DNA from 2 places in the Listeria marthii genome. Region 1 is predicted to be linked to the other one. Evidence: predicted binding sites of a transcription regulator. Region 1 holds the regulator's gene; the other holds the start of a gene.
The links. The regulator Rex, encoded in region 1, represses fermentation and respiration genes when NADH is low (regulators of the CRP and FNR family bind a similar motif). The targets are predictions, from matches to a motif close to TTGTGAAATATTTCACAA.
Positions count from the first base shown of each region.

Region 2: the regulator Rex is predicted to act here: its motif matches at 2,254-2,271, upstream of pflB (formate C-acetyltransferase).

Region 1 covers NZ_JAASWB010000001.1:273,245-276,772, forward strand. The annotation lists gene groL (chaperonin GroEL) at 1-216, opposite strand, end outside; gene groES (co-chaperone GroES) at 252-536, opposite strand; gene HCJ55_RS01410 (CPBP family intramembrane glutamic endopeptidase) at 772-1,458, shown strand; partial or broken gene HCJ55_RS01415 (DUF4305 domain-containing protein) at 1,460-1,664, shown strand; gene HCJ55_RS01420 (redox-sensing transcriptional repressor Rex) at 1,692-2,339, opposite strand; gene HCJ55_RS01425 (ABC-F family ATP-binding cassette domain-containing protein) at 2,650-3,528, shown strand, end outside.
Region 2 covers NZ_JAASWB010000003.1:299,424-302,951, forward strand. The annotation lists gene pflB (formate C-acetyltransferase) at 1-2,144, opposite strand, end outside; gene HCJ55_RS06855 (glycerol-3-phosphate responsive antiterminator) at 2,570-3,118, opposite strand; gene mutL (DNA mismatch repair endonuclease MutL) at 3,135-3,528, opposite strand, start outside.

The sequences.
Region 1 (3,528 bases):
AAGTTTTGCTCCCATGTTTTCAAATGGGTCTTCTAATTCGATTTCTTTTGCAATCGTTACACCATCATTTGTAATTAACGGAGAACCGAATTTCTTTTCTAAAACAACATTACGACCTTTTGGGCCAAGCGTTACTTTTACTGCGTTTGCTAATTGGTCGACACCACGTAACATGGCACGACGAGCATCTTCACTAAATTTAATATCTTTTGCCATTTTATATTTCCCTCCGATTATTTCTTTTTTTAAAATTATTTAGTAATTGCTAAAATGTCACTTTCACGTAAAATCAGATAGTCAGTTCCTTCATACGTTACTTCTGTTCCAGAGTATTTTGCGAAAATTACTGTGTCACCTTCTGCAACTTCAAGTGTTTCTCTTGTTCCGTTTTCTAGAACACGACCTGAACCGACTGCAACAATTTTCCCTGATTGCGGTTTTTCTTTGGCAGAGTCTGGTAATACAATCCCACTCGCTGTTTTTTCCTCTGCTTCAAGTACTTCAATTACAACACGATCTCCTAATGGTTTTAACAATGTAAATGACCTCCTCTGATATAATTACATTTTTCATTTTAGCACTCGACACATCAGAGTGCTAATACAGTTATTATGATACCAAACTGAATAAAAATTGCAAGCAAAAACGTTTAAAAAATGGAAGAATTCTTATTTGCGGTAAAGCTTGATAACGAGTACAATAAGGAGAGCTATTTCCGCTTGTTTGAAGCAATTTAGCATGATTTTTGTTTTTAGAGAGGATGCGTCTTTTTTGGCTAAACGTTATATTACGATTGTGTTAGTTTATTTGTTATTACTGTTCTCTGCATCTATTGGAATTCCAATTGTTCAACATATTTTATTAAGTGTCACTTCCCTTTCGGCGGAAGATGCTGCGGCTTATGGAATGGTTATTTGGTCGATATTTTCTAATCTTTTATCGCTGGCTATTATCATTCCGATGCTTTATAGAAAACCAAAAGAAAATAAAATTGAACTCGGTGAAAAAACGAAACCACTATTTAGTATCGTTTGGATTATCGGTGGTGTCATTGGATTATATGTAGCGCAAATTATTTGTAGCATTATTATTACGATGATTTCTGGGGACATGAGCACGTCTGCAAATACGGAATTACTAGTTGATTTGACAAAAGCTGCACCGATTTTCTTGATTTTCATTTCCATTCTAGGCCCAATTTTAGAAGAGCTTGTATTTAGAAAAGTGGTTTTTGGTGGGCTGAGCAATGTCATGAATATTCATGTGGCTGCGGTTATTAGTTCGCTTTTCTTTGGACTGCTTCATGGGGATATTTCCTTTTTACTGACTTATTTTGTCATCGGACTGATTCTTTGTTTTCTTTATACGAAAACGAAACGGATTGTGGTTTCGATGGGCGCTCATATTTTGATGAACACGATTGTTTTGCTTTTGAGTCTCGGAATAATTGGAGGATAATATGAAAAATTCATTAATTAAGCAAAGTTTTCTTTATTTTGCGCTTGGTCTTGTATTTGTATATTTTGTTATTGTTCGTGTAGCTGAATATGGTTATGATATCCTTGCTTATATACTTATTATAATGACATTAATGGATTTTGGGATTGGTATCGGCTTGATTATTACCGGACTGAGAAGACGTAAAAAAAACCTGTAGAAAGTAAGTTTTAGCTTACCTTCTACAGGTTTTTTTATTCTGTTTTCGCTGGATAATTTTCCAGGAAATAGATTAACGTTTGTAATTCCGTTGTAAGATCGATATGGTGCACACGAACTTGTTTTGGAACACTGATACGAGCTGGTGTAAAGTTTAGGATACCTTTAACATCTGCTTCGATTAAACGATCTACCGTTACTTGTGCTTCGTCAGCTGGAACTGTCAGAATAACTACTTCCACACCGTTTTCACGAACAATTTCTTCCATATCATTTAAATGATAAATCGGAATATCTTGTTGAACACTACCTACTTTCGCTGGATCCACATCAAATGCAGCAACGATTTTGATATTATTGTTTTTCATGAAATTATAATGTAATAATGCTGTCCCTAGGTTACCAACACCGATAAGTGCAACATTTGTCTGTTTGTCCTGACTGAGTGTTTTGCTGAAAAAGTCGAGTATGTATGAAACGTTATACCCGTATCCTTTCTTACCTAATGCGCCAAAGTACGAAAAATCACGTCGAATAGTCGCTGAATCAACTTTCACCGCTTCACTTAATTCCGCTGATGATACTCGTTCCTTACCTGACTCATCTAGGTATTTCAAGTAACGATGATATAATGGTAAGCGTTTTGCTGTCGCTTGTGGAATTTTAGTTGTTTCCTCCATCATGCCTTCTGTCCCTTCTTCTTTTAAATTTTTTCTGAAGTTGAAGCTTTTGTGAACTGTACTTCCTTTCACATGCTTGCTTATATACTATAAACATTTCACAAGGAATGCACAAACTTTTTGCTCATAACTTTCAAGTAAGGTTTTGTCCCGCAAAATATCCGGTGCAGTCCTTCTTTTCTATTCTACGCTAAAATCACAAATAATGCGAGTGTTTTCACAAACTAACTGATTCGTGAACAATTGGCTATCTCATTGCGATTACTTGGCTTTTAAGATAAACTAGTAGGGAGAACGTTCGAGGAGAGAGATTATGATATTATTACAAGTTCAGCAAATTTCTAAATTCTTCGGTGCAGAAGTAATTTTAGATAATATTAAATTAGAAGTAAAAACTGGTGACCGAATTGCTTTAGTTGGCAGAAATGGCGCAGGAAAATCTACTTTACTTAAAATCATCGCAGGCAAAATGAGCTATGACGGCGGAACCATTTCCAAACCTAAAAGTGTCGAAATTGGCTATTTGGCGCAAAACACTGGGCTAGAGTCTTCCAAAACTATTTGGGATGAAATGCTTAGCGTGTTTGACTCACTTCGAAAAATGGAAGCTGATTTGCGCAAAATGGAGCTTCGTCTCGGCGAACCAGAACTATATAATGACCCGGAAAAATATCAAGCATTGATGACGGATTACGATACATTGCAGCATACCTTTAAAGAAATTGGCGGGTATACGTATGAAGCTGAAATCCGCTCTGTTTTAAATGGTTTGCGCTTTTATCCTGATGATTATGAAGTGGAGATTGCTTCTTTAAGTGGTGGGCAAAAGACACGGCTCGCACTGGCCAAATTGTTGCTTGCTAAACAAGACATTCTTGTTCTCGATGAACCGACCAACCATTTAGATATCGAAACGTTAGCATGGCTAGAAACGTATTTACAAAACTACCACGGCTCCTTACTTATCGTATCCCATGATCGCTACTTCCTTGATAAAGTCGTTAACCAAGTATACGAAATCAGCCGCACCAAAATCGATCACTACAAAGGCAATTACAGTTCGTTTGTCAGTCAAAAACAAGCCAAACTGGAACAAATGTGGAAAGAATTCGATAAACAACAAAAACAAATTGCAAAACTAGAAGATTTTGTCGCAAGAAATATCGTTCGCGCATCCACAACTAAACGCGCG
Region 2 (3,528 bases), on a different contig from region 1:
CGGATAGTTAATTGTGGATATTCTTCTGGGTGATCCATCGCATCTAGTAACGTATCACGATTGAATACGTTGATGTTTAAGTGATGTCCCATTTTTGTGGAATAACCATCAAGCATTGCAACTAAGTTATTGATTTGAGATTCATCTTCGCGACCTAAAGCTTTTGGTACGATAGAGAATGTGTTAGAAATACCATCTTGACCATATTCGTAAGGAAGTTTAGCAACAGAAGATAGAGAAGCTAAAGCACCTTTCGTATCACGGCCATGCATTGGGTTCGCACCTGGTGCAAATGGTTCACCTGCACGACGTCCGTCTGGTGTATTACCAGTTTTCTTACCATAAACCACGTTAGATGTGATTGTAAGAACAGAAGTTGTGTGAACTGCATCACGGTAAGTTTTATGTTTTCTAACTTTAGTCATGAATGTTTTTAGAAGCTCTACTGCGATTTCATCTACACGGTCATCATTGTTTCCGTATTTAGGATAGTCGCCTTCGATTGCGTAATCAACAACGATACCATCTTCGTCACGAATTGGACGAACAGTTGCGTATTTAATAGCAGATAAGGAGTCAGCTGCAACAGAAAGTCCAGCGATACCAGTTGCCATTGTACGTAATACTTCTGTATCATGTAAAGCCATTTCGATACGTTCGTAAGCGTATTTATCATGCATATAGTGAATTACGTTTAGTGTATTAAGGTAAAGTTCAGCAATCCATTCCATCATTGCATCATATTTTTCCATTACTTCTTTGTAATCTAATACGTCGCCTTCAACTGGACGGTAAGCTGGTCCAACTTGTGCTTTAGATTTTTCATCAACACCACCGTTGATTGCATAAAGAAGTGTTTTAGCAAGGTTGGCACGAGCACCAAAGAATTGCATTTGTTTACCAACGCGCATTGCGGATACACAACATGCGATTGCATAGTCGTCTCCCCATTTAGGGCGCATAACATCGTCATTTTCGTATTGAATAGCAGATGTTTTGATAGACATTTTAGCACAGAATTTCTTGAATCCTGATGGTAAATGAGTGGACCAAAGTACAGTTAAGTTTGGTTCTGGAGCTGGTCCTAAGTTGTCTAATGTGTGTAAGAAACGGAATGAGTTTTTCGTTACAAGTGGAACGCCTTCTTCTGTGATACCACCGATGGATTCAGTAACCCAAGTTGGATCTCCAGAGAATAATTCATTGTAATCTGGTGTACGAGCAAATTTTACAAGACGTAATTTCATGATGAAGTGGTCAACGATTTCTTGAGCTTCTTCTTCTGTAATTAGGCCATTGCGTAGGTCACGTTCTACATAAATATCAAGGAATGTAGATGTACGTCCTAAACTCATTGCCGCACCATTTTGTTCTTTAATTGCTGCTAAGTAACCAAGGTATAACCATTGGAAAGCTTCTTGTGCAGTTTTAGCTGGGCGAGCAAGGTCGAAACCATGTTTTTCACCTAGTACTTTTAATTCGCCAAGAGCACGAATTTGTTCGTTTAGTTCTTCACGTTGACGGATAACGTCATCGCTCATTGTACGTAAACCTGTATTGTTTAAATCTTGTTTCTTTTGTTTGATTAAGAAGTCTACACCGTAAAGTGCTACACGACGGTAGTCACCGATAATACGTCCACGTCCATAAGCATCTGGAAGACCAGTGATTACGCCTGATTTACGAGCTGCGCGCATTTCAGCAGTATAAGCATCAAATACACCTTGGTTATGTGTTTTACGGTATTCAGAGAAAATATGGCTAATTTCTTCGTCTACTTTAAAACCATAAGATTCAGCTGCAACTTCTGCCATACGGATTCCGCCGAATGGTTGTAAAGCGCGTTTGAAAGGTACGTCAGTTTGAACGCCGACAACTTTTTCTAAATCTTTATTTAAGTAACCTGGGTCATGTGAAGTGATGGTTGAAACGATTTTGGTATCCATATCCAGTACGCCACCGTTTTCACGTTCTTTTTTAGTTAAGTCCATTACTTGATCCCAAAGTTTTGTAGTTGCTTCGGTAGGGCCAACTAAGAAAGTGTCGTCACCGTCATATAAGCGATAGTTTTTTAAGATAAAGTCACGTACATCTACTTCTTGTTGCCAGTTACCACCTGCGAATTCATACCATTGTTCAGTCATCATATAACCTCCATTTATTGTTCATTCTCGAGCGTGCTTGTTTGAGCAAACTGATTTATAAATAATCTACACTGTTATCATAACATATTCTCCGAAAAATGCTACAGTTTTGTGCAATATTTTTCAAACTTTTTTATGACTTTTTTGTGACATTTTGATTTAAAAAGCCCTATATCCCTTTTATAAAGCCATTCTTCTAGTTTGTTATGATTCTAATTTTGTTTTCATTTTAATTCTTCGTTTTTACTGTACCACTTCAAACACCCTTATCTGTTATGATACAGTTTGGAAATCGTCTCTTTCTATAGAACAGTTAGAAAACGCTTAAATCCTTGTAGCGCAATACTTTACGGCAATATATAGCGTTTTCATTGTTTTTCATAAAAAGAGCTAAGCCGTTAATGCTACACGACTTAGCTTCTGTTTTACCATAAATGTTTATTGGATGTCGTAACAGCGATAGCCCCGCTCGCAATTACTTGATCAACTTGTTCGCTAGTTTCAATTAAACCACCTGCGATAACAGGGATATGAAGCTTTTGCGTCATTTTTTGTACTTGTTCTGGGATAATCCCTGGTAAAAGTTCAATACAATCTGGTTGCACTTTTTGAATCAAGGCCACTCCTTTGTTGTAAGCACTTGAATCAATCATGAAAAGACGTTGAATCGCTAGCATTTTGTGTTGTTTTGCTTTCATAATGGCATTTCCCCTAGTAGAGATAATTCCATCTGGACAAATGTCTTTGCACAAAAAGTCGATTGCGTAATCATCGTTTTTCAAGCCATTCACTAAATCGGCGTGTAGTAAAACTTTTTTCCCGCTAGCTTGCGCGTATTTGACTAATGATTTTAGTTGAGCTACATGCGTTTCGAGCATCACCATATAAGTCAAATCAAGCTCTAAAATTTTTTCCATATCTTTTTGATTGTGTGCAGCTGGTATGATTGATTGACCGGAAAATGGTAACACCACGTTTTTTCCTCCTCTTTTACATCACACGTTTAAACATTTTTTCTAGTTCGTAGGTCGAATATTGAATGATTACCGGACGGCCATGAGGACAGGTGAATGGATCACTTGCTTCTCTGAGTGTGTCGAGTAATGCTTCCATATCTTGAGTTGTTAAATAGTGATTTGCTTTAATTGATTTTTTACAGCTCATCATAATCGCCGTATCTTCTCTTAGTTTATGAATACTAATACTTGGTGCAGATAATGCTTCATCAATAATTTCGCGGAGCATCTCTTCTTCTTGATCTTTCGGAAACCAAGTTGGGTGCGCACGAATGATAAAGCTATTTTGTCCGAAGTTTTCTAGAAAAACACCTACTTCTTCTAGTTTGGCTTTTTGTTCTTCTAAACGAACATATTCATCTGCAGGG